Regions from separate parts of the Paenibacillus vulneris genome, predicted to be linked through region 1. Evidence: riboswitches for the same ligand, from Rfam matches in the RefSeq annotation. Region 1 holds a riboswitch; each other region holds the start of a gene.
The links. A riboswitch is a leader RNA that binds a small molecule or an ion and turns the genes downstream of it on or off. The one in region 1 is predicted to bind cyclic di-AMP.

Region 1 (7,456 bases):
GCCTTTGTTCCCGCCACTTTCAAGTGATGACGAAGCCTGTCCGCGTGAACTTGCCCTGATCACATAAAAAAGAAGAGGTAGCCCTCTTCTCTTCCTTTAGCATATATATAATGAGTCTTCCCCAATTGCAGGTCCTTAGTCCGCGGTTGGTTTCTTGGGTCCTATCACATAAACGGTATACCCGCGCTTCAAGCCAAATCGGTTGGCATAATCGTTGCTGTCAAAATACACATCGATAATGTTTCCTTTGACTGCACTTCCGGTATCCTCCGCTCTGCGGAATCCAAGCCCGTCAATATAAACCCACCAGCCCAGCGGAACCACCTTGGGATCCACTGCAATTGTGCGACCTTCCGTTACTCTCGTGCCTGTAGACGTAAGTCCGTACTGCGGATGCTCTGTGCTCTTTCCTGTCGAAGCAGCGCCCGCTGAATAAGCGGTCAATGTCACATTGTTAATGACCTGCTTGACGCCGAAGGAAACTCCGCCTTTTGTTACTTCCTGTAGATTTGGCGATGATGCTGATAATACAACAACCGGATTTTTGGTGCCTACCGCGACAATTTTATTGACGCTCTCTGATTGAACCTTTTGGTCCACTACTTCTTCGGATACAAGCTTACCGTCTTCGTACATCTTTTCCTTTTTCTTCACAACCAGGCCTTCCTGGCCTTCCTGCACCACTTGCTCCTTGCCTTTTACCAATTGAGGGTCGTTCTTTTTCACAACGTCATAGGCTATCTTTTCTTGAACCTCTTCAACCTCTTTGGTTACCCGTACGATTTGAATCTCACCGCTGTCAGGCAGATCGGCATCCACGACAGGGGTTACCTTGTCAAGCTCTCCTACCTGAACCTGTAAATCATTCAATGCGCCGCCCACCGTCTTTTGCACCGTGTACAGCGTCTTCGTTTCTCCGTCAGCCGTCAGCTGAATCGGCCTTGCATGCTCGATCGTAATCCGGTCCCCGGATTTTACTTTCGAATCCAGCGCTGCAGAGAGACGATCATGCTCTCCTACAGTGACGCCTTGCTCATCCAGTAAATGCTTCAAATCCCATTGCTTGGTGTAAACAATGGTTTCTTCTCCGTTCACGACTACGGTCACCTTCTTGGTAGCCGTACCGTATAACATTAATAAAAACATGAAAGTCAACGCGAATGAAATAATTGCTATGATCGATATCAAACGCAAGTTTTCATGCCTCCATCGCAATGCGAAGGACATGCTGGATGATCGTCTTACATGGGTTTGCTCGTGTTGAATAGCTCCCACTAGTTCGGTCCTCCTTCAAAGCCCCGCCGTCGAGTGTTACGCATGATTGATCTGACGCGACTATGGTTAAGTTTTGCAATCTGTTGGTTAATAAAGAACAACGCCTAACGACGTTCTTTCACCCAGGAACAACCTCCATGATCGTTGAGTAAACGTATCCTGGAAGCACTGAAGGTTTCACGAACACTCATTCTGCTCGAAAAAGCTTCTCCTGTGCGGTCAACTAAGGGCTGCAACTAGCAATCCATATCGTTTCTCCTGCGTGCGGCCAGCACCTCCTCTTGGCTGTAGGTAATGATTATGTTGTCGGATAGTTATCACAATGACGGGAGAACAAAAAAAGTCACGGAAAGAGGACTCTTCCCGTGACTTTAGGTTATTTCATCAGTAATGAAATAAAGCACACGACAATCATACCTCTCTCTTAACGCTTACGAGGTTAGCTGACGGATTCGGACTTGAGAGTCGCCCTACTTGGATCCGGGTAAACAAACATCTACCCATCCAAGACTCACCCCAGAAAATGTGACCTTAGCCTTATTTTCAAATCAAGACTGGCCTTTTGCGGTTCCCCCGTTTCCCTTACGGAAACTCAGCGATAATGGAAAATTGGTAATCGTATTAAGTTAATATTGAGTTTACGCTGTCGGATATAAAGTTGTAAAGTATACAAACTCGGCAAAAAAGGTCCGTTTTTGTTCAATTCCGATTTTTTTGATCGATTTCTTGAGCATAACCCATGTATTTCTCAACTTGACGTATTTTTTGGATTGTTTTTCTCTCGTTTTCACGTTTTCGACGAAAATAGGGCTGTCCCAACCCCCCTTTTATTTCACCGTAATCCGAACAATGTAACTGCATTTTTCGTAGTCGCGTGAGCCAGCTCCTCCAGGGTTAACCCCTTGATTTGTGCAGCGGTTTCTGCGACTAATTTCACATATGCGGTTTCATTTCTTTTCCCTCGATAGGGGTGCGGAGTCAAATAAGGCGCGTCGGTTTCAACCAATAAACGGTCCAGCGGAACTTTCTCCAGCACCTCTTTGGGCTGCTTGGCATTTTTGAATGTGACAGGGCCGCCGAAGGAGATGTAAAAGTTCATATCGAGGCACATCTTGGCCGTCTCCCAGCTGCCGGAGAAGCAATGCATGACACCGCCGACCTCCGAAGCCTTCTCTTCTCGAAGAACCCGGATAATGTCTTGGTGTGCGTCCCGGTTATGGATCACGATAGGCATACCCAGCTTGCGGGCCAGACGGATTTGTTCCCGAAATACTCGATCCTGTACATCCTTGGGAGAGGTATCCCAATAATAATCCAAGCCTATCTCTCCGATGGCCACCACCTTCTCGTGCTTGCACAGCTCTTCGATCCATTCCAGATCGCCCGGCATCATATCTTTGGCATCTTGGGGATGCCATCCGACGGTTGAATAAATAAAGTCATATTGCTCGGCAAGCGCAATCGAGGTAGGGATCGTTTCGCGATTAAATCCGACATTGATGATTCGACTGATTCCGCTTTCTAATGCCCGTTGGATAACCTCATGTCGATCGTCATCGAATTGAGGGGCGTTCAAATGGGTGTGCGTGTCTATCAGCATAGCGGCAATTAACTCCTTCATATGTAAGTTCAATTTGGTCCTTGCAGTTCGATAGACGAGCTTTTATTCCATGCCAAGCAGCTTGCGGTGCTCCGGATGAATGGAGCCCGGATCAGCGGATAAGAGCTCCTCCGGGAAATACAGATGGTATTTCCCCATATGAATACCGCTGATGGACCGGACAATTTCCGACTTGCGCGAAATTTCCGTCAACGTATGCTTTTGGTCCAGCAGCAAAATCGGCAATTTTTCGTCATGGACTCCCGGCCGATACACATCATACGAAAGATCCGACGGAAAATCAATTTCGAGGTAGAAGGACGGATCCAGATTCAGAGCCCGCATCGTATCGCGCAGCCGCTCTATTTGAAGCGCGTCGATCCTCTCCAGCATGACATACTTAAACAGTTTGCGGTTAAGGAAGCGAGAGCACAAGTCAACCAGAATGGCATCCTGCTCGTTGGTCCACTGCATCAGCACCGTCTGCATAAAGGCTTCATCGAGCAAATGGAACTCTTGTATGGACAATGTCCCCCGGAACAGGTTTAAGAGCGGCGGCAGCATAAACGAGAAAGAATAGTTTTCTTCATATAACTGTTTCGCTCTTTCAAAAATTTTATGCAGAATAACCTCCGCGCTGCGGGTAACAGGATGAAAGTATACCTGCCAATACATCTGGTACCGGGACATCAAGTAATCCTCGACAGCATGCATGCCGCTCTCTTTCACGACAATGTGGCCTTGAAACGGTCTCATCACCCGCAGAATGCGTTCCAGGTCGAACGTCCCGTAATTGACACCGGTATAATAGGCGTCGCGGAGCAAGTAGTCCATCCGATCTGCATCCAGCTGGCTCGAGACGAGGCTGACGACGATTTCCTGCTTGTACGTTTTGGCGATAACCCCAGCCACCCTTTGTGGAAAAGTGGGGGATACGCGCTTAAGCACCTTGTTCACTTCGGTATCTCCAAGAACGATCCGGCAGGACCATTCCTCGTGATGGGTCCCGAACGTTTTTTCAATCGAGTGGGAAAAGGGGCCGTGTCCGACATCGTGCAGAAGGGCCGCGCACAAGGAGAGCAGCCGCTCCTCCCGCGGCCAATCCTCATAGCCGTTTCGTTCGAATTGCGATATGATTTTGCGCGTGATTTCGTAAACCCCGAGGGAATGGGAAAATCGGCTGTGCTCGGCGCCGTGAAACGTCAGGAAGCAAGTGCCGAGCTGTCGTATACGACGGAGGCGTTGAAATTCTTTGGTGTTAATCAGATCCCAAATCGTTTGGTCCTGCACGTAGATGTATTTATGTACCGGGTCTTTGAATACCTTTTCTTCCTGTAAAGGACTCGACATGATGCGTAACCTCCCTAAAGCTTCTTGTATTTTCGACACGGAATGAGCAGGAAAATGATGTTTTTGTCGAACTTTGTCGTATAAAACTTCCAAATGTGAACAGAATATGTCTTCTAAATTTTTCTTTAGTATGGAATATATTCATAATACTATGTTTGGTGTCTATAGAAAAGGTGCATATTTGCAAGGTTTTTCAGCAGCCACTCTGTTTTATATTGAAGTAGAAGGATAGACTACCATATTTTAACGGCAAAAAATGCAATTTTCTAGTTGACTATTTTGGGAATGGTTGGTATCATAAATCTTAAGAATATTGTCGAATAATGACGATTTATCTAATTCGAGAGGGGACTTTTATATATGATGAAATCTACTGGTATTGTTAGAAAGGTTGACGAGCTGGGACGTGTTGTTATCCCTATCGAGCTTCGCAGAACATTGGGCATCGGCGAAAAAGACGCTTTGGAAATCTATGTCGACGGTGAGCGCATCATGCTGAAGAAATATGAGCCGGCCTGTATTTTCTGTGGCAATGCAGAAAACGTCTCTTATTTCAAAGGTAAAATTGTTTGTCACGAATGTTTATCGGAAATGCCAATACCTGTGACAAAATAAGAAAAATAGGTTATAATAAGGATAGCACTTCTTACTAAGGTAATTCTAACCTTTTTCATATCTCCTCTATTCCCCAATCCATGAAATTTCATGAGATTGGGGATTTTTTTTCCGTTTTTATTTGTGTTAGCGTCACCTATTATAATAGAAAGAACATGTCACAAAAGTTCCGCCAAGCCTCCATTTCTACAGTTTGGCGGCGGGAAAGCACGGGCACATCATCGACGGGCTTGTACGGCCTGCGTAAGCCAATAAAAAATCAGCCGATCCGGCAATGAGCCGACCGGCTGATTTCGCCGCTTCCGCATTCGCGATCTACTTTTGGTGCAAATAATTGTACAGCTCCCGCTTCGGTATCTGTCTGTCCGCTGCCGCGCGTTTTATCGCTTCCTTGCGGTCAAGCCCTTGAGTCGTATAATGCTCGACGTGCTCTTCCGGGCTGAAGCCTTCCCACCAGGCGTCCGAAACTTCATTCTCCGAATCGGTGCTGCCCTGTACGACGATGCAGTATTCTCCCTGGGGAGGATGCTCCTGCAGCAGCTCATAGCATTCTCGGATCGTCCCTCTTGCCGCTTCCTCGTATTTCTTGGTCAGCTCCCGCATCAGGCACATTTGCCGTTCCGGATCCCATACCTCCAGCATCGCTTCCAACGTCTTCATTATGCGATGAGGGGATTCATAGAACAGCATCGTTTCGTTCCTTTGCTTAAGCGATTCAAGCTCCTGCTGCAGCGGCTTTCTGTCTCTCGGCAAAAAGCCCAGAAAGGTGAAACGTTCTGTCGATAGCCCCGATACGATCAAGGCCGATAAGGCCGCGTTGGCGCCTGGAATGGGTATAACCGCTATTCCTGCGTCGATAGCTTGTCGAACCAGATCCGCTCCCGGATCGCAAATGGCAGGCAGCCCTGCATCACTGACAAGCGCAATGTCTTCGCCTGTTTGCAAAAGACGAATCAGCTCGGGCCCGCTTGCATGCTTATTATGCTCGTGGTAGCTTACAAGCCGTGTTGCGATATCAAAATGGGTTAGCAGCTTGCGTGTCTGTCTCGTATCCTCTGCGGCGATCCACTGCACTTCCTTTAAGATGCGCACCGCACGAAACGTCATATCCTCCAGGTTGCCGATCGGTGTTCCGACCAGATATAGCTTCCCTACTCCATTATCCTGCTGATAGCTTTTCTGAATGTCCACGTTTGTCCCTCACTATGTAACGGTCGGCTGGATGAGCTCGTCACGCTTGCCGTAATATATCTCCATCAGCTCGTCACAATAGTCCGTTTTATTTTTATATACGATCAGCGGCGGCAGCGTCCTAAGCTCCGGCTTCCCGTCTCTGAGCGCCTCAATCAACACCATATTCGCTTCTTCGCCTGCACGCGGGTGTACATACCGGATTCTTTTGGGCTCCAGTTTATACTGACGCATCGTGCAAAAAATTTCGACTAACCGGCTGGGCCTGTGCACCATCGCTACGCGGCCTCCGCTCCGTACCAGCCTACTGCTGGTTCTGACGACATCCTCAAGCGTACAGAACACCTCATGCCGTGCAGCCGCCACATGCTCATTCCCATTTTGCTCCCCGTTCGGAACGGGAAGATATGGCGGGTTCACGGTCACTACATCGAAGGTCCCGTTCCCCAGCTGCTGATGAATCGTGCGCAAATCCCCGTGAATAATCTGAATCTGGTGATCTAAATCATTCAGCTGGACGTTGCGCTCCGCCATATTCGCGAGCCGCTCCTGAATCTCTACGCCAACGATCGAAGCCTTCGTGCGCGTCGACAGCAGCAAGGGAATCACTCCGTTCCCCGTACAGAGGTCGACCATCCTTCCCCTCGGCGGAACATAGCTAAATCTGCCTAACAACACCGCATCCATCGAGAAGCTGAACACTTCATCGCTTTGGATGATTTTCAGATCATTCGTTAATAAATCGTCTAGTCTTTCACTAGGCTGCAAAGGTACCTTTTCCATCAGCGCACGCTTCCTCTTTCTTGAAAAAAACCGTAGAGAAGCTTGCTCCCTACGGCGGTTTTTTTATTTATTTAAAAACGATAAGCAAAACAAACAATCGCCTTCCGTACGCAAATGACCGTAGTAGACATTACAGATGTGGAAGCCTTCGTGGTACAGGCGGGCCAGATTGTCGTACCCCTCACCTGTAAGCTCCTTGGCCTGTGCGGCGGTGACATGAATATGGGGTACTTCAACAGGCGGCTCCGCATCCTTCTTTAGCAGCTTGCGCAGCTGCTGATTTTCTATGCTCAAGCGTTTGTTTTCCTCGAGGAGCTCGATAATTTGCTTTTTCATCAGCCCCAGCTCGGAGTAGATAGCACCCATCTGTTCTTCGATTTGCTCAATTTGAACAAAAACGTCTCTTTTATCCACACATTCACCTCAAGAAAGCTAACAACCGTTAAAGCTGCTGCTCCACTACATCGTCAAAGGATAGCTCCATGACTTTACCGAGCTCATAAATCTGCACTTTTACGGTACGCTCGTTAATATTTAGCGATACGACACGGCCGTTGCCCAGGGAGGAAATGACTTCGCTTCCTACGCGCGGCATATCCTCTTTACCACTTTCATAATTATCGTGCTCATATTTCAAACAAC
Region 2 (7,456 bases), on a different contig from region 1:
CACCTGCCCGGGTGCTGCTGAATAAAAAATGGGAAACGGGATTCTCGGGTATTACGATTTCGTGCTTGCTCATGGAATAACCTCCTCAATGTAAAACCGTTCGCTGTGGGATATATTGGATGGCTTTATTGTAGCTGGAGCTCGAATAATTATATGTGATATTTATCACAAGATGCCTGAGAATGTATTATTTCCATCATCATGGCTGTAGCATCCAAGAAGTTCCAGGGCTTATAAGGCTTTCCTTACTCCGGTAGGTTATAATCGTATCATGACGAAAAGGAGGAGGAGCAGAATGAGAATCGTAACGATTTCCGGCAGCTTGCGCAAGGAATCCTCTAATACAAGGCTGCTGCAGGCCGCAGAGGCTTTGGTGCCGGAGGGGATGGAGCTGGTTAGCTTTGAGGGGATAGGGGATCTCCCGCATTTTAATCCCGACTTGGATGGAGATGCTCCACCGGCTTCGGTAGCTGTATGGCGAAAGACGCTGCAAGCGGCAGATGGAGTGATGATCTGTACGCCGGAATATGCGAATGGAGTGCCCGGCGTTCTGAAGAACGCGTTGGATTGGCTGGTCTCGTCGGGAGAGCTGATGAATAAACCGACGGCCGCCATAAGCGCTTCCCCGCTAGCGACAGGAGGGAAGGTGGCTCATGCTTCCCTGATGCTGACTTTAGGCATGCTAACCGCTCACCTGTTCGAAGGAGGACAGCTGTCGATTCCACTCGTATCCAAAAAGATCAACGATCGGGGCGAATGGACGGATGCGGAAGCGGCTGAGGAGATAAGGCGATTGCTTGTAAGGATGTCGGATGCGGTACTGAAGCGGGGAAGCGAGTGAAGGATTCCTTTCGAGACGTGAGTCTCTAGGTTTACTCACCTGGTCGAAATTGGAAGGGCGAGAAAACGGGTTCAAGTGGAACTTTTTCGGGTAACCAATCGTATAGAAGAAAGAGAGCCCTGCAGGCTTGTCCGGACGCTGGAGACGTAACGGAGGCAAACGCTGAGGGCTTCAAAAAATAGTTGCGCGATGCTTCTATTTGCTGTCGGTCATCACAGCTTGGTACTGCTCTTCCGACAGGATGCGTTTCGCTGTGACAAAACGCTTGGCGTAGTAGGAATCGCTAAGCTTGGTCACGGTAACGCCTTTGTTTGTGGCGGAATGGTAGAACTTTCCGTCACCAACATAAATACCGACATGTGAGATTCCTTTGCCATCCGTGTTATAGAACACAAGATCGCCTGGGCGTAGCTCATCTTGGGACACCGTTGTACCGATCGCTGCTTGTCCTTTAGACGTATGAGGCAAATCGATATCGAATTTTGCGAAGACGAAGGAAGTGTAGCCGGAGCAATCAAAGCCTTTTGCTGTGGTGCCCGCCCATTTATAAGGCGCTCCCAGCTCTTCGTTCACGGCTTGACTTAGCGGCGTTTCCGCAAAAGCGCTTCCTACTTGAATGCTGCAAAACAGTGCCACAGAAACGGCAAAACCAAAAAACTTTTTCAAAGGAAATTTTCCCCTTCCGATGCCTACGAGGTTAGCTTAAGGGTTCGGTTGAAGGCTCCCTATGATCACTCTGTTGCGAGATCAATTCACCCGGGTATTTGGATCCCCCGTTTTCCGCTGTGGAAATTCGGCAATATGTACGTTATTTTTGTTACGACTACAACAATTCGATCAAATATGCAGTTTTCCTCCCGCTGTCATAAAAAGTTCACAATTATAAAGGTTTTTTTGCTATATTTCTCGAAATTTCTAAAAAAGCAGTAGATGAAAAGGTTTACAATGAAAAATCATTGGGAGGAAACGGGGCGTTTCCATCCATATTTCGACAAAATGCTGAGTCGTTTGACATGGGCGTCGTCCAAATCGTGGAACATTACTGTCTGTAGTGAGGTTGCCCGATTTAACGGGCTATTGACTTTATGGATAAAATCTGTTATCTCACATCGGGTGGCATGAATTGGGATGTAACCCTGAACCCTGTAACACGAAAAAACCGTCGCAGCTTCCAAGGGGAAGCGGACGGTTTTTTTGATGTTTTTTAAAATTTAGCGGGTCCGTTTGTTTCTCTCTGCCGGTCAGGACATCGGGGGAAGCTATTCGCTTTTGGCGGACCAAAGCGCGTATTGAGCCGTGATCTCCCACATTTTGCAGAACATATGGATGAAGCGGTAGGCTTGAAAGCCGAGAAGAGCAAGGAATCCGGCCCATATCATGGTGGATGTCACGACGGCGGCGGTAATAAGAAGGCCGATCAGTGCGACCGTGACAGCGATCAACAGGGCAGGAAGAACGTTGCGCAGCAGGAGGGATACGGAGAATAAGGATGACTTTCCGCATACTTTCCCGAATTGCAGATACATAAACAGCGTCTGCAGAATAAACATGTAGGCCAGATAGGCGCCGAGCCAAGGCAGCAATTCCTGCGCAGCCGCATACAGTGTTGCTTGCTTGCTGTACAGCTGGGCTGCTTTGGGGATCAGCCAGTACAGCGGGCCGAGCTGCAGCGCCATTTGGGCCAGATAGTAGCCGAAGAACGGTAAGGTCAGCTCACGTATCCCTTGGACGAACCGGTAACCGGCGTTTAATTCGGTATGCTTAAGTGAGTAGTATACACCGGCGTTCAGCACCGGGGTGAGCAGCATGCGGGCCAGCAGCAGCCCGAGCCCCCACAGAAGGTAAGGCTGCACGAGGTCGGTCTTCGTCAATTGGAACTGGCCTTCGATCCAGAAGAGCTGTACCGCTTCACGGGCCTGCTCTTTGCCGGGATAGCGGCGGAGCAAGGGGAAGACGATGGAGTGGATCCATTCGAAGAGCCCGAGCCCCCACAGCAGATTATAAATAAATAGAGTGCATACGGTAAAAGGCTGGTTCCAGGTTAAGCCCAATCCTTTTTTTATTAAATTCAACATAAGCGCTTGCTCACCTCACCATGCGACCCAGCCGAACAAGGTCTCGATTAATTTGACCACACCGACATTCCAGCGAATGGATAGCTTGCTGTCCACATTAGTTTTCATAAAGCTGTTGATTCGCTTGTTTTCCAGCACGATAGAGTAATGCGGGTCGATAGAAGCGTAATCCAAAGGCGCCGTGTGATTCAGCTTGAACTGGACGTCGGCGTCGATCCCGTCCCAGGTTTTATCAATTTGCGAGCCATCGGCAAAATGGAAGCGGATGGGAATCGTAGAATAGGTTCCCCCGAACCTTTGAATACGGACCGTATTCTCATATAAGGGCTGTCCTTCCTGGACAACCTGCTTGCTGTGAATGCCGGTCACGGCGTAGTCTACCATAAGGCCGTTATAGACATATTGATCGAAGAAGGCTGCCCAGCTCGTCTTGGTCACGTCCTCCAGTACCTTCTGGAAATCGGAGGTCGTCGGATGCTTGAACTTCCAGCGCTGGAAATAGGTCTTCATCACACGGTCCATCGTATCCCGGCCGATTTGCTGCTCGAGCGACTTTAATACCAGCTTGGCCCGGATGTAGACGTTCTCGGCATATTGATTGTGGCCCCGGTACGCCCAGGAATCCAGCTTGAGCGCTGCCGGAGAAGTCATATAGCTGGACTCCACGAGCAGATTCGGCTTAACGCCGTACTCCAGCTCCATCAGCTTATCCTCGGCATAGGAGGTAAAGCCCTCATCCAGCCAAGCTTCCTCGAACTCGTTGTTCGCGACCATGCCATACCAGAATTGATGTCCAATTTCATGTACGATTACCCGCTCAAGCTCCAGGTCCGGCTGTTCGCTGGCTGCTCCCCAACCGGTGACGAGTGTCGGGTATTCCATGCCACCTGCTCCATTGCCGTTCTCGGGCGGTACAACGATCGAGAGCGTGGAGTACGGGTAGCTGCCATACCATTGGGAGAACCGTGCCAATGCTTTTTTGGCGGCGGTCATGTAACGGTTTTTCAGCTGCTCGTGCTTGGGATCGAGATACAGCTTGATGCGGACGCCCGGAATTTGCTGGGTGGCGTAGGGCTCTTCATAATAAATGAAATGAGGGGAGGCGGCCCAGGCAAAATCATGCACGTCATCGGAATAGAACGAATAGGTTTTCGTCTTCCCGTCGTCCGCAGGCGGCTTCGTCGGAAAACCGGTGGCTGCAACTGTGTAGCTGGACGGCACTTTGATGCGTACGTCAAAAATGCCGAAATCCGCATAAAACTCCGAATTGCCGTGATATTGGTGCAAATTCCAGCCCTCGGCCGTGCGTCCTCTGGTACCTGCCGGCTCATAGACGGCTACCTTCGGGAACCACTGCCCAGCCATGATGAAATCGTCGGCGTACCCCATCCTGGCGAACACAGAAGGGAACTGAACGGAAAAGTTGGTTTTCAGCGTGATTCGCTCTCCGGGGTTCACCGCCTTGGGCAGGGTGATTTTCATCAAGGTCTGGTCATCCTTGTTACCGTCGTCGGGCTGAACATACTCCATTTTGGAGACGAGCTCCTCGCCCTCTAACGTTTTGATACTGCTGATGTCCATATTCCCTGTATTGTTTTCTGTGCTTTTATCTTCCCTCAGCTTGCCGCCGGACTCTTTCATGAAGGTCGTTTTTTTGGATTTGAACGCATTCGGGTACATGTGGAAGTAAAGCTCTTGTACCGGCTGGCTTCCGGGATTTTTCCAGGTCAGCGTCTGAGTGCCGGCAATCTGCTTTTTCGCCGCATCCAGCTCGACGTTCATATGATACTCGACGATGCGGGAGCTGAGCGGCTGCGGGGCAGGCTTCTCGATAGGCTTGGCCGGCAAGCTGGGAGGCGCCGGCGTTGCTGGCTCGTTCATACGTGCTGCCACGGGCTTGGCCAGAGGCTGGAGCTGAAGACCCAGCGAGGAGCCGTCCGCTTGAGACAGATCGAATTGATACGGTTGAAAGTCGGGCTCTCCCTTCAATGATGAGGAGGTCATGGCGACGGGATTCGGTGCGAGCGAGCCTAATAGTTCCGCACCCTCGCGCAGGTCGGATAGAGAGAATGGAGCTTGCTGCGGAAGGCTAGCGCCCGGCAGGGCTTGGCTTGCAAAGGTTGCTCCGCTGGCAAGGACTACGAGAAGACACCATTGCGCGAGTCGGTTGCCGATAACATTTTTCATCTATTTTTCACCCCGTTGACAAGCATCTACAGCATGTATATGTTTGTGGGACGAGGATTATTTCTGCTCGGTACAAAAGAAATTTTTCAGGCTGCTTACCCTGTCCGCTGAGGGCTGTATCAATAATTTTTCGTTTTTAGTGGAAATAGGGGGGGCATTTTAGCTAAAATAGAAGGAACGGGCAAGACGATAACATTAAAGACGGATGGTGCCATTAATGGATATAAATAAGGATCAAGCGGCGGATAAGCCGAAAAAATTGAACTCCCTCAACATTGTCAGCGGCAAGGTGGAGCATCGCGGCTTTGGCGCAGGATCTATCGACCTGAGCCAGCTGTCCAGCGTCATTATCGATGGGGACGAAGCGTATCTCGATATGGGAGCTCTGCATGCGAAGAGCAAAGTGGAGAAGGGCATCAAATTCTCGACAAACAAGGAGGACGTCCCGAACGGGCGCACCTGCTGGATCGTTTGGGTAGCGGCAGACCGCAGGGAATCCGGCTCTTATTATGCGGGTGTGACGTCCTGCGAAATGTCGGTCGATCCGGAGGCAAGACGCGGGTGGAAGATCCTGGCTGACCATGTAAACCGGATGGATTATGCGCTAAAACGCCGGATCATGCTGGAAAATTTGCCGGCCCGGGAGAAGGCGGCCTTGCGAAAATTGCTTATGGAGTACAACCCGGAGATGTGGGAAAACTCAGATGAGGCGCTGAAGGAAGCGCTGGCATAAAATTATGTACATTATGTGACTTCCATTGTATAAGTCCTCGCGAACGATGTATACTATTGCTCAGTATATGCAACATATACTAGGACAGCAAAAAGGCAGACCTCGGTCTGCCTTTTTGTGTTGGACAAAAATAGAATTATTCCTTCAAGCCGCGGTAACGCCCTGTTCGAAGCTCGCGGCTGTACGGTTCGAGCAGCGGAATATCGGCCTGCTCCGCCAGACGGACGGCCAGCTCGATATCATAAGGAACCCGGACAAGCTGGATGGAGAAGGCGGAAGGAACGGAGCTGTCGAGCTGCCCTTCCAATATGGCATAGGAGGCCTGCGGGATGTCGAGAGGGTTGCCTACGCTGCCTGCATTAAACAGCGTTCTTCCGCGCAGATTTTGGGAGTAGGCGTTGTGAATGTCTCCGTAGCCGACGACATCGGGCAGCTCGCTGCCATCCGTTCCTCCTGTCTGGTCGGTATTATGAAACATGGTGAGCCGGCTTTCCATTGAATCCCACGGCTGAATGCGCGTATACACACTGACCGGGGATGCGTGAAACAACCGGATCTTCTTGCCGCTCATCATAAAATCGTGGGAGAAGGGAAGCTGCCCGAGCCAGCGGAGGCGTTCCTCCCCTAACCGGCGCTGATGCCACTGGAGAACCTCGTCCTGACTAGGCTTGGTCAATAGATGATCCCAGTTTCCCATTACAACGACGGGACACAGCTCCTTGATGGTATCAACGGCTTCGGCCGGATGAGGGCCGGTACCGACCAAATCTCCCAAACAATAGATAGCCGTGACTCCCCGCTGGCGTATGTCCTCTAGCACTGCATCGAGAGCCGGAATGTTGCCGTGAATATCGGATATGACAGCTATTTTTTGCATTATGCAGCCCTCCTGGCTACCTGAAATTAAGGAAGATCCTGCTGCTGCTCCTCACAGGTAATTGCATAAATATTATGATCCTCCCACACATCATGAATATGCAAGTAGTTTCGGGCTAAGCCCTCGTAACGAAAACCTGCTTTCTCAAGCACACGGATGGAAGGTGTATTGCGGGGCATAACAGCGCCTTGGACGCGATGCAGCTTCAAATGGTGGAAGGCGCAATGTACGGTCAGCTTGACGGCTTCCGTCGCATAGCCTTTGCCTGTATGCCCTTTATCTAAATAATAGCCGATATTAGCGTTTTGCCAAGGCCCCCGGAATACAGAGGATAGGTTAACGCGTCCAATTAAATGCTCGCTTTCATTTAAAAAAATACCGAAGCTGTAGCTGGTATCGTTTTGCGCATTTACCAGGCTTAGGCGAATTTGTTCCTCCTGGAACTCAAGCGTAAAATGGTCGTCCGGGCGGACCGGCTCAAACAGCCGGTGGTATTCCCGGTTCTCGGTGCGAAGGCGATGCAGCGCTTCGGCATCGGATAGAGCGAGGGGGCGTATATGGACAATGTCAGCTTGCAGCTTCATAGGCATAGCTTCTGTTCACCTGAGTTCGTTATGATTTGCCGTCAGAGGTGATTCTTCCGTCAGAGGTCATCACGGGAATCGGGTCCCCCAAATAAGTCGGTTTAGGCTTTAATAAATTTACATAAAGAAAGTCTTTGTTCCTGGCTAATACCTCGCGGG
Region 3 (7,456 bases), on a different contig from region 1:
GACCCGCGAGGACTGGATCGAACGCGGAATGACGCCGCTAGTATAAAATGAAGAGGCCTTCCCTTAATAAGGGGAGGCCTCTTTATTTCACGTCTCTGACGGCCCATTATACCTTCGTCGCAAGCTTCAGATTAAAATGCGGCTTGGTGGCATAGTCCATATAATGGACCTTGCCGTCAAAGTCGAGGTAAGCCTGATACCGGGTGCGGATCGCCGGTGCCGTAATCAGCTCAAGCACTTGATCCCTCGGTACCCATCGGCTGTCGGAGGTTTCGTCTGAAGTGGACAGCTCCCCGCCCAGAGGCTGGCAAATAAAGTCCATCATCACCTTCGTGGGTACATCGGTAACCCCGTCATGCCATTTGTAGGCGGAGGTATTGGAATAGATCCCGACCAATTGGACGGGCACGGCGTCAATTCCGCTTTCCTCCTTTATTTCCCGGCTCAGTGCCTCAAGCAGATTTTCCCCGTTTTCCACTTGGCCGCCAGGATAGACCCAGCCTTCATGATGGGTTTTCACCAACAGAACCTTCCCCTGCTCATTGACCACGAAGCCTCCTACGGCTACGATATGTGTCGGCATGCCCATGCTTTGCCCTCCCATAATTTGATGGTTGCTGCAGGACCATCTTACCATATCCTTCCTTGTTTTCTTCTGATTTTCCACTGACAGATCACGTAGGATGGAATGATGTTTGGCCTCTCGCTTTGTCTGACGACTATACGTCCCATTGCTCTCCCGCAGCTTACACGCTTCACTAGGATTATGTGCAAAGTAAAACCCACGTTCACTATCACGAACGAGCAGAAATCGGTAACGGTCTCCTATCATCGAACGCAACGGCTGCAGGTCCTAAGCGATCCAGCGAATCCATATAAACCAAGTCTCCCTCCCGTAGCATTATCCGCATAACCTGTTATCGTGGCCGTTCAAAATCCTTGCCAATCTGCTAATCTACAAATATATATCAGTCATCAACACCTAACTGCCGGAACTGAATAAGTTGCCGTTCCGGATTTTGTTAGAGGGGTAACCAGGAAGACGCGCAAAATGTACGCTAAGGAAAGATAAAGTCTTCAGTTTCAGAGTCTAATGTGCTGCAACCCTTTTTACCTTTGTACCTGTACCTTTATGTAAAGATATCTTTACGTAGAGGGATGACTAGGTTATAATGAATGTAAAGATATCTTTACTTCAGAAGATGGTGAATATGATAGTCCACAATAGGATCCGCGATCTAAGAATTAAAAACAATGTTACTCAACTACAATTGGCACAGGACTTGCAGGTAACCAGGCAAACAATAATTGCGATCGAAAACAACCACTACAATCCAAGTTTAGAATTATCGCTAAAAATTGCACGTTATTTTAAAGTAAGCGTTGAAGATGTATTTACTCTCGATCATGAGGAGGAATCTTTGTGAACAAGCGAAAGACAGTCATTAGTTTCTGGCATTTACTTCTTGGGTTTTTGATCGCATTTGTTATCATTTCTATTATTGAACAAACCATTAAATGGGAGCTATTTATAGCGATAGTGATTGGTTCTGGGATGGCTGAAATGGTGCGGAGAAGAAAGCAAAAAAAAGAGGGTACGCCCGAAGTTGATGAGAGAGTTAAATTTCTGATGCAAAAATACATGAATATCGTTTTTATATTCGCTTTAATTGTCTTAAATGGGTATTTGTTAATTAATCAATATTTGGGTAATACAACTATCCCAATCAACCAGCTTTTCATCTTTAACTTGCTGGTATTATTCGCGCTTTCTACTACTGCCATTATTGCGAAACGTTAGTTCTAACCATGCTGTTGTAGATGTTATTGAGCTACCCCGAGAATTTCACATGAAACTAAGCCCCTGCTTTTGTGTTTTTTTTAAAACTGTGCGCTATAGAATTTATGTGAAATCAAGATGGTTACGAGGCTGTCGAGGTGGTGAGAGCCACTTGAAAACCAAGATTCTCAAGCCTTCGAACTGCCTGCTTCCTATGGCCTCTTGCTGTCGTTTTTCGAAATAGCTACCGGCTAAATCTTTATAATCTTTGCCGCGCGTGAGGAGATGATAAACAATAGTCATGATGGAATGGGCGGCCGCCAATGCCGCTCGGTGTCTGCCTTTGCGGCTTGCGATGCGTCGGTACTGAGCTCCGAGATAATTGTTGGATCTGCAGACGGAGTGGGCGCAACTTCAATGAGTGCCGATCGAAGGTACTTATTTCCTTGCGAGTTTTCGAGGATTTTCACTTGCCGGCACTTTAGAATGAAATTAAGGAGCTAAGCGGTTTGTTCTCGCTTAGTTCCTTGGTTTGTACGCCCAGCAGGGGCGTCATCTTTAGGGTGAAAGTCCCGAACGGGGGCTGGCGAACGCCTACCGTTAGCCAAGAGCAAGAGGGTGTCCTCGGCAAAGAGAACCGGTGAAGCCGTATGGGTATGTCGGAGCGCCGAGTTCTTCATCGGCACAAGTCGCCCTTTCCTCTCGCGAAGCCCAGAACGACTTGCTGGAGCGAATGCTCGAAGGGGAGAACCTTCGGCTCGCATACAAGCGAGTGATCCAAAACGGAGGAGCACCCGGCGTGGACGGTGTAACGATAGCCGAGCTACAAGCTTATAAAAAAGCCCCTTGGAAAGCATCCCAAGGGGCTTCGTGGACCTCTATGCAGTATAGATTTGCTTTCTTATTGTTGTGTCAAAGGGGCCCATACAGTTGTGTTAACCCAGTTGCCATTAAGTTTATATTTGAAATCTGCCCCCATAGATAATCCAACGGTTACTATTAACCCTGGTTCAGACTCATTAAAATTGAAAGTAGTCAGTGTACCCCAATCTGAAGCTTTATAGTTGTATGTGTTGTAAATAATTGTGTCACCACCAACTATGCCATATGCTACTGCTTTAACTCGTGGTTGTCCTGCTTGTTCAGTGATATCATAGCCTGATTTCCCTGTAATATTTTGAATAACTGTTCCATTAGTTCTGAAACCGGCAAAACCCGCCCAATTTACACTAATCGTTCCAGTTGCATATACACAAGCTTGTATATAACTATTATTCTCGCAACCATTTCCACCATAGGTTATACTGGAACCTGCAACTTTAGAATTTCGATTTGCAGGAATAATAAATTCGCCAGTTGCTTTTGCATTTTGAATAAGTCTTTCTAGTTCTGCAGCACCACCTTTTAATTCCTGTCTAGTAATCGTTAGCTCAACACCATCTTTTTTGACTACTTGTTCGAAAGTGTTTAGCACTTCCAACCCGAGAACTTTTTGCTTACTGGTACCTTCCTGCGCTAAAGCAGATCCAGCAAAGAGGGTAAAAGCAAATACACAAGCCAAAGATAACCTACCAATTCTACGAATAATACCTGCTACCATAATAATTACCTCCTTTATCAATATATGGTAATTATATCCTATTAAATTTACAATATCTACCTAAAATTATAATATTTATTATATTTTGTTGTATAATAGATTAATCCTTTAATCTTAACAAGTGAAAGGTGGGTATTAATATGTATTATTTAATAACCCCAGCTGGAATAATTTTGTCAATATTTTTTTTACTTGTGGTATTATTAATCATTAGGTTATTAATCAACATCAACAATCGATCCAAATAAGATAATAATCACGAAAATAAAAAACGTTGAGTTGATCCTTCTATCTGGAAGATGTAGCCAGGCGTGACTACAGCTCGCTCTTCCGGTTTTCCGATTGAAGCCCAACTCGTCGGGCATTGCTGGAAAAGGCTGCAGGCAGCCGTGGCAGCAACCCGGCTTCTTCTGGACGAAGTAAGGCCTGATGATTGTCCGGTGGCGGCGGCTGTAGGAAGAAAATATAAAGTAATAAAAAAACAGCGGCAGTCTAGATGATAGCCGCTGTTTCGATTTATGGAATAATCTCTGAATGCTAGAAGGATCAACAAAACAGTTAAAATTACTATAATCGTTTAAATATCTCCATTTCTTTTTGAACCTGGGGTACGTGGGACTGATCTGCCCATGGTGAAGAATGTAACTTCTTACACCAGGGGATTCTGGAAGGGGCACTTTTCTTGTTACGACCACTCTTTTCTTCCCCGTACCAACAATGACCATAGAACGTTTTTACCGACAAACCAAAACTCGCCATCGTTTTATGACGGGAAGACGAAGTTGGAATGAATTATATTCTTCGCAACGGCGAGTATATCGTTCTGGTTGAATCTTTCCGCTCGGTTTGGCTCGGATCCATATGAAAGATATAAAGAACAATGTACTCAATGGAATGCACGTCTCAACGAAAGTGTAATGCGCCGGCGCTTTCGCCGAAATCCAGAAAGTTACTTAAAGCAACTTGAGGAAAAATATAGTGCGTTGGTTATTCCGTCGTAGTTTTTTTGAGGGAGGGAGATCGATCTGAAATGGTTGCACTTCTCTTCCTCTCTCTTCTTGGTTTGATACGCTTAATAATTAGCCAATTTTTCAAGAAGCTCCATTAAGTAACTTTCAAATTGTATTTGGAAGTATTTTTTTTATAAAGCAATCCCTTATAGTTCATAGAATCTTCTTTAGCTTTTACACTATACGAAATAAATCCTTCACAGTAAGAGTTCCCTTCTTAATAACCGGAGGGAACTATCCCCTTTTTTCAATAAAGAAAGCAATTTGATAAAAAACGATGCGAGATGCACGGCTGTAGAAATGTATGCGCTATTTTGACTAAAGGAGAACAGAAATTGGTTTATTTATCGGGACGCGTCACATTTACAACGGAATCATTAGAAAGTAATATTCAATCGTTGCTTGAATAATTTCATAAAGCTTAATCTTCGAAAGAAGAGCGGGGGACCCATCATTAAGGGGTGAATCCTATTGCGTAGAGCAAAGGAAGGGCATGCTTCTCACAGCCCTAATCCGACAGCTAACCTCGTCAGCGGAAGTGAGAAGGAGAGATGAACACAGGACTCTTGCCTTGTGTTTTTTGTGTTGTTACAGGACATATTAAACACTAAGATGGTTTATTACGCCAATTCTTTTGTTATCGGGGTGCACGCAGTGTGACAACAGATTCATTAAAAAGAGTTATTTTCGGCAGGCCGCTGAAATCCAATGAGCTGGAGCAAGAAAAGATGCCGGTTTGGAAGGCGCTTCCGATATTATCGTCGGACGCCTTGTCGTCAGTGGCTTATGGAACGGAACAGATTCTGATTGCGCTGGCCGCAGTTGGATCGGTTGCAGCCTTTGCTTATTCCCTGCCGATAGCGATCGCTATTATTTTGCTAATCACGATCCTGGTTATCAGCTACAGACAGGTCATCGACGCTTATCCTCAAGGCGGCGGAGCGTATATGGTTTCCAAGGAAAACCTGGGGATGGCGTTCGGAAGATTAACCGGTGTGTCGTTGTTGATTGACTATACGCTGACGGTTGCGGTTTCCGTATCCGCCGGAGTGCAGGCTATTACGTCCGCCTTTCCTGCTGCGATCCCTTATATTGTACCGATCGCCCTGTTCCTGGTTTGGCTCATGGTATGGTTAAACCTGAGAGGGACCTCCGAATCCGGAACGGTATTTGCCTTCCCGACGTATTTCTTTATTCTCTGTGTGCTGGTATTGATCGGCAAAGGGATATTTGATTTGATCACGGGCGCCAGTCATGCGAATGCCATTCATGTTATTCCGGGAGCAGCACCGGCGGGACTGACGATGTTCGTTTTGTTAAAGGCTTTCTCCTCCGGTTGTTCTGCGGTTACCGGGATTGAGGCGATTTCGGATGCGGTGCCGCATTTTAAAACTCCTTCCAAGGACAATGCCAAGAAGACCTTGCTGTCGCTGGGGATTTTGCTGGCCATTATCTTCGGCGGGGTTACCATCCTGACCATGGCATATGGCGTAACGCCGGATCCGAGAGGGCATACCTCCGTGCTGTCCATGGTAACGGAGAGTGCATTTGGCCGCGGTGCCATGTACTATGGGACGCAAATCGCGACGATGATGATTTTGACACTCGCTGCAAATACGAGCTTTAACGGCTTTCCCATTCTGGCATCGATCATGGCTCAAGACAAGAACTTCCCGAGAATGTTCGCTAACCGTGGAGACCGCTTGTCCTTCCATTTTGGGATTGTTACCTTGGGCGTCTTGGCCAGCCTTCTGCTGATCGCCTTCAGAGGAAAGACCGATGCACTGATTCCTTTATACGCCATCGGTGTCTTCTTGTCCTTCACGCTGGCTCAGAGCGGCCTGGTCCGCAAATGGTTCCGGGAGAAGCAAAAGGGTTGGCAGGGCCGGCTCTTGATTAACGGCTTGGGGGCTCTGGTCTCGTTCGCTGTTCTCATTATTTTTTGCGTGACCAAATTTGTGGAAGGCGCCTGGATTGTCATTATTTTGACGCCGATTCTCTTATGGTTTATTACCAAAATTTACGACCATTACGAGGATGTCGCGGATCAGCTTCGCATCAACCTGGATGAGCCGCTTCCCCATAGGGAATCGATCATCATTATCCCGATCGCAGGGATTCACCGGGTGGTTGCCGCCACGATTTCTTATGCCAAGACGCTGTCGCCCAACGTAGTCGCTTTCTATATCTCGTTTTCCGATGAAGATGAGGAAAAGATGGAGAAGAAATGGGAGCAATGGAATCCCGGGGTACGGCTGGTCGTATTCCGGTCCCGGTACCGGACGATTGTGAAGCCGCTGGTCGATTTCATCGAGCGGATCGACGCGCACGTCAAAGAAAAGCAGACCATCATGGTGCTGCTTCCCCAATTCGTAGCGAAAAAATGGTGGCACCGCCTGCTCCATAACCAATCCGCTTATCGCATTCGGTCCCGGCTGCTGAAGGAGAAGGACGTTGTCGTAGCTACCGTTCCCTTCCATTTAAGCGAATAAAGAAGAGAGAGCTGTTAGGCTCTCTCTTCTTTAGTGTCTTCCTCTTTATTAGGTTCATTCGGGACGACGATATAGCTATGTTCATTGGTCTTGACGGACCAATCCTCTTGCGAACTGAAGAGCTCGTTTAACAGGGTGTTGATTTCCATGGAGACTCACTCCTTCATTCTGTATCGGCCTATTCAGCATAGTCCCTGCTTCTTAAGTTAACCTTAAAGTTGGAGGACTATTCCATGGTAAAGACAGGAATGAAGGGAGCTGCGGCATTACTGAATGTGCCGGACCAGCTTGTCCGCGATGCCGATATAGCTAGACGGCGTAAGACGAAGCAGCCGTTCTCTCTCGGCGTCAGGCAAGCCTAACCCATGAATGAAATCGGCAATGCGCTGCGGCGTTACTTCTACGCCTCTTGTGAGCTCCTTCAATTTTTCATACGGATTCTCATAACCGACGCGGCGCATAACGGTTTGAATCGCTTCGCCGAGCACTTCCCAGCTTTCGTTCAGATCCTGCTGAATCGCAGGCTCGTTCACCGACAAGCTGGAGAGTCCGCGCAGAGTAGCGGCCATAGCGA
Region 4 (7,456 bases), on a different contig from region 1:
GATAGCTTGATTTTACCCATTTGTTCGTAAACTGCCACCCTCGGATGGTATCACTTTCACCCAGCATATCCTTGGGAGTACAAAAGAAGACTGCCGCTCCATATTTTTTGCACGTTTCCGTCAGTTCCCGGCAAAACGCAGTATTCACGCCAAACGGTTTATCCGGATTATCCGTAAACACACGGCTGACCATTACGCCGATAAGCGGGCCGATATGAAGCGTACGCGCCTTCGTTTTATAGCGAAGGCACAAGCTTTCGTTGACGGGTAAATTCCATCTGGAAGCAAGAGACTCGCTGACTTGCAGGACGCCGACTTTGGAGGAAGGTACTACCGTAACCTCCTGCCGGTCCATTCCGAAGCATAGTTTCAGAGGAGTATGAAAGGGAATCTTCCATTTTTTCGCTATGGCTTCACTAAGTTTGATAGTCGAACCTTCTGAAGAGACGCCGGAGCTTTGAATTTGTAACTTTACTTTTGTTCTTTTCATGAGAAACCCCTTCCCAGCATCGACTTGCCATAAAGACAGCATTATGCTTGGAACATAACAAACGAACTACTTCATCATATGTGGGCTTTTTCTCCTTGGTGAAAGATTCCGTGCCTTCTCTCCGGATAAAGATTCCCTGCGCCAATTTCCACGCTTGCATTTTACAATTACCCCCATATATAGATGAACCATCCCAGAAGTTTCCGCTTGAAATAAGATGAATGGAAATATATAGATGTGTTAATTTATGACAACGCTTTCCTTCCATAATCTCTCCATCCCGGATACCCTTGGCAGCACTAATCCCGCGCCGTATAAGGGAATAAAGCCCTTTAATGAGAAAATAAAGACCTATTTCCAGCAGCTTTCACCGATTCAATATTTCCAAATAAATACATCCCCGAGCCGCTTGGCTATATCTACCAGTGAAATGGTTGGACAACCCTTGTTATGATGGTTAAGTAACCCATATTAGGAGAGGTTATGGAACTAAGAGAAGGAGATGGTAATATTGAAGAAAAGAATTATTGGTTTAACGTTAGCAATGTCCCTGGGAATTACAGGAATAGCTTCCGCTAATGCAAGTTATACCACTTCCGAAGCCATTGCCAAATACAACAAGTACATTAATGCGGACAGTTATGTAAAGGATGAATTGTATAATGTAGCGGATTTCCGCAGCAAGTATGCGAATGTCTCTGGTTCTCTCGCTTATCAAATCGTTGACAGAGCCATCTGGTATATGGAGAACGGATACTTCGTTTATGGGCACGGAAACGATGCTTATGGAAAATACGGCTATGAAGATTGCTCCGGCTTCACTCGACTCGTGTACGGTGATTTCGGCTTTAACATTACGGGCACATCCGCTAACTATGATTCCGTGGGAACCAAGGTAGCAGGGGTAGGCAAGAAAAAAGTGAATGGAAAATGGCAGCTGACCGGCATTGAGAACCTGCGGATCGGCGATATTCTAACCTGGCAGGAAACAGACCATATTTCCCACGTAGCCATCTATATGGGGACCAATCGCGACGGTCAGCCGGTCGTTCTCGGAACCCGGGATGACGGTAATCCAACAGGCCTTGGTACCATCGACAGTTGGTCCTACTGGTGGGGAGAGAACTTCCATTCCGCTAGGCGCGTAGTGCCTGACGCAGGCTTTACCGGCATGGCAGGACATAAAATCAATCCTCCAGTGATTCCAAGCTCCTATGTACTCCCGCCTCAAAAAAAGGTTCCTGCTTGGACTGGGCCTAATACCGGATCTAACTCAGGATCTAATTCCGGCTCCAATTCGGGCTCCGGACAACAGCCGCAGCCAACTCCGCCGGCTGAAAATACACAGAAGAAGGAATACGTCGTTACCAAGAACGGATGGGTTTCCTTCAAAGCCTCTGCAAGCTCGAGCTCTGCTACGGTAGGACGTTTGGAGCTGGGGCAAAAAGCGGAACTGATCAAGAAAGCCAACCAATACTGGTATCAAGTAAAATGGAATGGCAAAACGGTTTACATAACGACTAACACCAAATATACACAGGTTGTAAAACAATAGGTTCAAACTTTCTTTCAGCCCTCATTCCATCATTTCACACAGCCCTGCGAAGCGCCGCTTAAACCCAAGCGGCGCTTTCTTTTGTCAGGATTCATCCCCTGTTTTGATTAAACCCGCTTCTTTAAATATGCTGCTCACTATTTTCATTTGGTATCGGATACGTTCTTCGAGGGGCAATCTGATTCCCGTTTCTACTGTTATGGCTTTGGCATGCAGCAAACGGTACGCGGCTGAACGGCCCGAACCGGGCAATTTGCGCTGAAGGAGAGAGAACCGTCTCGATCTCCTCTTGATGGATGGATTTATTCGTCGAATGATTCTTTTGGAGAATGGAATGACCTTGCTTCCCGGATTGACGATTAAGGTTTGTCCCAATGCCTTCGGTTGGATTCGGAACAGCCCGTTCGCTTCATGCAAATCCACATACCAATCCGGACCCTGCTCTCGTGCAAGCCGGAACACCGCTCTAGAGAGCGGATGACGGGCACGCCTCTTGCCATAGCGTCTCGGGAACGTCCGGTTCAGATCCGGAACTCCCCTTATCCGCCGCCGAACTGCGATCCGATTGACGACTGGAATAATAATCAACCTGCCTCTGCGGATATGAATAACATCGCTTCGAAGCTGTTCTAGCAGCTTCTTCGCAGAGAGAAAGCCTGCCCGTTCTGTCCCGTGAACACCTGCCGTTATCATAACCGTGCTTCCCTGCAGCTCTCCGTCGATAATGTAATAAGGCGTCTCGAACTTACTGTTCTTCGCCAGCACATGCTTACTGATTCTCATACTTGTCACCTCCGGATATTCTACAATACGTTGCGGCGGAAGCCGTTGATAGGGACAAATGAACCAACCTGTCTGCATTAGACAGATTTAAAAAAGAAAGCTCCTCTGTCGTTATGACAAAAGGAGCTTTCTTCCCTAACGGTCTTTGTTCCGGTTTAACGCCGTGACGCTTTCGTAAGCGCCGCGGCCCTAAGATGCCGGACAGATTTGACGATATTTCCATACAGATACGGATTGGCATGGTACCTGAATAACTGATATTGCGGCTTGGTATTGGCCTCGAGCAGCCAAATTTTGTGACTCTTATCAATGGCAATGTCCAGTCCCAGCTCCGTAATGTTCGGATAATGCTTCTTCATGGCTCTGGCAATGGTAAAGGATAGCTTCTTGATCCGTTCATCCCACTGGGGGGCGTCCTTTCTTCCGATGCCAAGCGTAAGAGACAGGGCCTGGTGCAGCCGGATGGGCTTTCCTCCGCTGCTGTGGTTTGTAACGAATTGATTTTTGGCCGCTACCTTCCCCATGATTCCAAAAAATCTCCACCTGTTATTAGGTCCGATATGGAGCAGCACCCGGAAATCTACCGGGCTTCCTTTAATCCTGATCAAATCTATCCCTTGCTGAACAATATAGCTTTTGCCCTCCGTCAGCTTATTCAGCTTGTGGGAGGCATCATGTACGTTACGGTATCTGTAGGTCTTTGCAGCTGTCCTGACGATGCAGGCTCCGCCTTCTTCCCGTGATACCTTAATAATGCCTTGTCCCCTCATTCCAAGATCCGGTTTGAGAAAAAGGACCGTATGCTTTTCGATCATTTGAATGAACGTGTCCGCAGAAAACATCTCCGTCTCCGGCAACAGGGCGCGAAGCGCATCTTCACTCCAAAGCGCCTCGTGCTTCAACCATTTTCCGCCGGGATACTTAAGCAAATTTCCTTTCACTGTAGGATCTCCTCCGTGTGATGAGCAGCGGTTGAACGCCAATACATACAACCAAGCAATATGACGTTACTTATACTATTCGGCTCCAAAGGAAAGAGTACCTCGCCTGTATTCATATAGGACTGCACACTTTACCTCCAAAAATGGGCTTATAAAGCAAAGACAGATCCAACGGCAGGCTCATATGATATTATGCGGTTCCACTCTTCGAGGGCCCGGCAGACGATTATTTCAACAGAAACGGGGATGGGTCATGAGTACGGACATTACGATCGCCGCGGTCGGGGATTTTTTAATGAAATATCGACTTATTGGCAGCGCCAGAGTCACCGGAGAGAAGCGTTATTCCTTTGACGAGATATTTGAACCGGTTGCTCCCTATTTGCGTGATGCAGATCTAACCATTGGAAATCTAGAAACCACTTTTTCAGGCCCGGAGATCGGGTACACCGTATCGCGAAGAAGCGCCAAAACTGGATGGCCGCTGTTCAATTGTCCCGATTCCTTTGCCAGCACTTTAAAAAGGCTGGGATTCGACGTACTGACAACGGCAAACAACCATTGTATGGATTGCGGCATTAACGGACTGAAACGAACCCTTAAGGTGCTTGACTCCAAGGGGTTGTCGCATACGGGAACTTTCCGCACGCACAAAGATTCTCAACAATTATTGATTAAAAATGTCAAAGGAATCAAAATCGGTATTTTGTCCTATACTAAAACAACCAACCGAATCCCGGTACCAAGCGGTCAATCCTGGGCCGTCAATCGGATTAGTCCAAGCAAAATCATATCCGACATCCGAAGGCTAAAGTCGAGATCGGTGGATCTTATTATCGTATGCATGCACTTCGGAAGAGAATACAGCAAGTATCCGAATGAGGAGCAGAAGCGTTACTTCCAACTACTGTTCAAGCACGGCGCCGATATTATTCTCGGGGCGCATTCCCATGTCATCCAACCGGCTATTTTCCAGGAATCCAGGGATATTACCGGGGTCAAGAAAAAAAGGTACGCCGCTTATTCCTTGGGGAATTTCGTTTCTACCCGATTATACGGAAACGATCATACGCTGACCGGTCTTATTAACCGTCTTCATATTCGAAAGCATGACGATGGAAGGGTACAGATCGTTCAGGCCGATTTTATCCCTACATGGACTCGCAGCACCAAGATTGGAGGACGTACCGCTTTTCGGGTCGTTCCATTATTAAACACGCTGGAAAAACATCCGAACCGGAATGGAAACGAAGCGGAGCGCATGTCAAAAATGGTCCATCACTTAAAAAAGCATATTCCCAGATACCATCATCAGTCGGACTTTAAAATTCTTTAACGCTAGAATCACAAAAAATGAGGCTTTGTCTCCGCAGCTGATTCCATTGCGGGGATCATCGAAATTATACAGCTGTTAATATGGAAAAAACCTTCCAAGCGGTCCGTTATCCGGGTCCCAGGCTTGGAAGGCTTTTATTATTTTATATTCATGCTAGATTAAGGTACGTGCCCTATTATTTAATTACTCTTCTAGCGAACATAAATTTGTTTTTGTAGTAGCTCGAGTTGATATCCGAAATTTTCACGTCGGATTTGCTGTTGATGTTGTGAATCATTTTACCGTTACCGATATAGATCCCCACGTGGCCTACGTCTTTCATGCTTTTCGAGCTTCCAATGTTACCGAAGAACAGCAGGTCGCCCTTTTGCAGGTTCTTGTAGGAAGTGATTTTTGTTCCTACTTGGGCTTGATGGTCATCGTCTCTATCAACTAGAGTAACTCCAACGTTAGCGAGTTTATAAACGAGAGCCGTAAAACCGGAGCAGTCCGTTTTATATGGAGCGTGGGCCTCTTGGCGTTGTGTCCACGGAACATACTGAACTTTACCCTGCAGAGAAAGCGCCGTTTTAACAACCTTGTCCCGTTTAGCGGCAACAGATAATGTCGACGCCTTGGTGCTCGATACGGTAGATGTTGTTGCGGGAGCTGCGGATACTCCAGTTACACCGATAATCGGGCTAAGTGCCAAAGCACTTGTCAAAACAATTTTCATCAAACGATTCAAAATAAACCTCTCCTTTTTTCGGCCTGCGAGGTTAGCTGACGGATTCGGGTCAAAGGTCAATCACCCTGCCGCTGACGCGGCTTCACCCCAAAGATTGGTTCCCCCGTGCTTCTATTAGCTTCGGCCTTTATTATGATTTTGCCCTATATAACCCAAGCGGCGTTGAAACCGCGTTTCTGGTTTTTTGAGCCACTCTAGTGTAGCATGGGCACCTGGCTATTTCATGGTGCAAATTATTCCATCGGCATACCTGAGCAGCCAGAAAAAGTAGAGGATTGTAAAATATTTCAGCTTGCATAGGGGTTATTCCGCGAAAAAACAGACTTTGGATGTAAATGAAAGGGAGACCGAAATTCCGGCCTCCCCATTAATTTCCTATGAAATTGACAGCTCCAAGTGCAACCTTTTTGAAATTGATGTTTTATCGGGACTGCTGCAGCGAAGTCTGAAGCAGAGAGAACAGCTCACTAAAGCTGCCGATTTGCTCATGGGCTCCCTCCAGCTCCCCTTCTTTGCGGAAACCGGCATAATCGCAGCCGATAACCGTTAACCCGTTCTCAAGACCCGCTTCCACATCAGAGGAACGATCCCCGACCATCCAGGCCGTCTTTACGTTATAGGTTTCCAACAGCATGCGGACCAGATCCACCTTGGAACGGGTTCTGAATTCTCCGGCACTGTATAAACCTTCGAATAAAGGTCCCAGCCCTTTATGCTGAATAACATTTTTCACATAAGACTCCAGCCCATTGCTCGCTACGAACAGGCGAACGCCTTGCTCATGCAGCGCCTTCAGCGTATCCGCAACTCCATCGTACAGCCGCCCTTCCCCGCGCAGCAGACCCTGAATTTGATAGTCCAGCAGCAATTCATCTGCTCTGCGGTGCACCTGAACATCCGTATCCGGCATCACCCGCTGCCATATATGCTCGAGCAGCATCCCCAGGCTTCCCAATATTTCGCTCTCCGGCGGCGTAGGTCCCGAATAGGCTCCTTCAGCCCTCAGCTGGTCAAATGTGGCATGGTAAGCCGGCAGAAGCAGCGTTTCCGTCTGGAACAACGTCCCGTCCAAATCAAATATCATCGCTTCCGGCTTGGATAAAGTCGGTTTCATGGTTAACTCCTCCGAATGCTGTTTTCTTTTTATACATGATCATTGTCAAACGAGGCTTTCCTAAGCATTAAGCTCATAGGGAAGTCATAGCGGACGTGTAAAGTATCCTTTAGACATCATAATTCCAATAATCTCCACGTGTCAATGCAGCCTTGTGAATCCGAGCAATTCATCTCACTTTAAGCATATTTATTGTTTATCAATCCATTCTGGATATGGATGGAACGATGGTTGAACCATACATATGTAATGAAGCGCCTAGTTAACAAAATCCATCAGATTGCGGGTGATGCAAATGGTGAAATTTTGTTCAAAATGTAATGAAAAGATGAGTGACGGAGACATTGTCTGTAAGTATTGCGGAACCTTCTTAAGCTCAACGGATCAAGCCGCATCCCCACCTGACCAAAAAAGCAGCTCTAAAGCGGGTACTATCACATGGATCATTATCATTGTTCTAATCATCGCCGCTATCATATATTATTTTGCCAAATAGAAGCTTTGGATTTT

Region 2: another riboswitch for cyclic di-AMP. It lies ahead of ABEA66_RS04335 (C40 family peptidase); the one in region 1 lies ahead of ABEA66_RS28630 (resuscitation-promoting factor).
Region 3: another riboswitch for cyclic di-AMP. It lies ahead of ABEA66_RS26005 (APC family permease); the one in region 1 lies ahead of ABEA66_RS28630 (resuscitation-promoting factor).
Region 4: another riboswitch for cyclic di-AMP. It lies ahead of ABEA66_RS05850 (C40 family peptidase); the one in region 1 lies ahead of ABEA66_RS28630 (resuscitation-promoting factor).

Annotation. Positions count from the first base shown of each region.
Region 1 is NZ_BAABJG010000037.1:47,449-54,904, forward strand. Features, by position in the region: gene ABEA66_RS28630 (resuscitation-promoting factor) at 136-1,275, opposite strand; cyclic di-AMP (ydaO/yuaA leader) riboswitch at 1,688-1,883, opposite strand; gene ABEA66_RS28635 (TatD family hydrolase) at 2,108-2,875, opposite strand; gene ABEA66_RS28640 (HD domain-containing protein) at 2,939-4,225, opposite strand; gene ABEA66_RS28645 (AbrB/MazE/SpoVT family DNA-binding domain-containing protein) at 4,586-4,840, shown strand; gene rsmI (16S rRNA (cytidine(1402)-2'-O)-methyltransferase) at 5,156-6,031, opposite strand; gene ABEA66_RS28655 (tRNA1(Val) (adenine(37)-N6)-methyltransferase) at 6,044-6,814, opposite strand; gene yabA (DNA replication initiation control protein YabA) at 6,878-7,228, opposite strand; gene ABEA66_RS28665 (PSP1 domain-containing protein) at 7,257-7,456, opposite strand, start outside.
Region 2 is NZ_BAABJG010000004.1:26,904-34,359, reverse strand. Features, by position in the region: gene ABEA66_RS04345 (DoxX family membrane protein) at 1-73, opposite strand, end outside; gene ABEA66_RS04340 (NADPH-dependent FMN reductase) at 296-841, shown strand; gene ABEA66_RS04335 (C40 family peptidase) at 1,037-1,507, opposite strand; cyclic di-AMP (ydaO/yuaA leader) riboswitch at 1,513-1,650, opposite strand; gene ABEA66_RS04330 (hypothetical protein) at 2,101-2,916, opposite strand; gene ABEA66_RS04325 (M1 family metallopeptidase) at 2,932-5,103, opposite strand; gene ABEA66_RS04320 (YwhD family protein) at 5,321-5,836, shown strand; gene ABEA66_RS04315 (metallophosphoesterase family protein) at 5,973-6,713, opposite strand; gene ABEA66_RS04310 (GNAT family N-acetyltransferase) at 6,740-7,297, opposite strand; gene ABEA66_RS04305 (SanA/YdcF family protein) at 7,326-7,456, opposite strand, start outside.
Region 3 is NZ_BAABJG010000029.1:252,823-260,278, forward strand. Features, by position in the region: gene ABEA66_RS25970 (DinB family protein) at 1-46, shown strand, start outside; gene ABEA66_RS25975 (NUDIX hydrolase) at 107-589, opposite strand; gene ABEA66_RS25980 (helix-turn-helix transcriptional regulator) at 1,212-1,427, shown strand; gene ABEA66_RS25985 (hypothetical protein) at 1,424-1,801, shown strand; partial or broken gene ABEA66_RS25990 (group II intron reverse transcriptase/maturase) at 2,406-2,648, shown strand; gene ABEA66_RS25995 (hypothetical protein) at 2,682-3,380, opposite strand; gene ABEA66_RS26000 (hypothetical protein) at 3,692-3,880, shown strand; cyclic di-AMP (ydaO/yuaA leader) riboswitch at 4,799-4,940, shown strand; gene ABEA66_RS26005 (APC family permease) at 5,047-6,882, shown strand; gene ABEA66_RS26010 (hypothetical protein) at 6,897-7,031, opposite strand; gene purB (adenylosuccinate lyase) at 7,149-7,456, opposite strand, start outside.
Region 4 is NZ_BAABJG010000006.1:96,525-103,980, forward strand. Features, by position in the region: gene ABEA66_RS05825 (YheC/YheD family endospore coat-associated protein) at 1-490, opposite strand, end outside; gene ABEA66_RS05830 (C40 family peptidase) at 1,002-2,045, shown strand; gene ABEA66_RS05835 (M14 family metallopeptidase) at 2,130-2,828, opposite strand; gene ABEA66_RS05840 (YheC/YheD family protein) at 2,984-3,769, opposite strand; gene ABEA66_RS05845 (CapA family protein) at 4,023-5,105, shown strand; gene ABEA66_RS05850 (C40 family peptidase) at 5,281-5,832, opposite strand; cyclic di-AMP (ydaO/yuaA leader) riboswitch at 5,838-5,968, opposite strand; gene ABEA66_RS05855 (HAD family hydrolase) at 6,254-6,946, opposite strand; gene ABEA66_RS36310 (zinc-ribbon domain-containing protein) at 7,242-7,442, shown strand.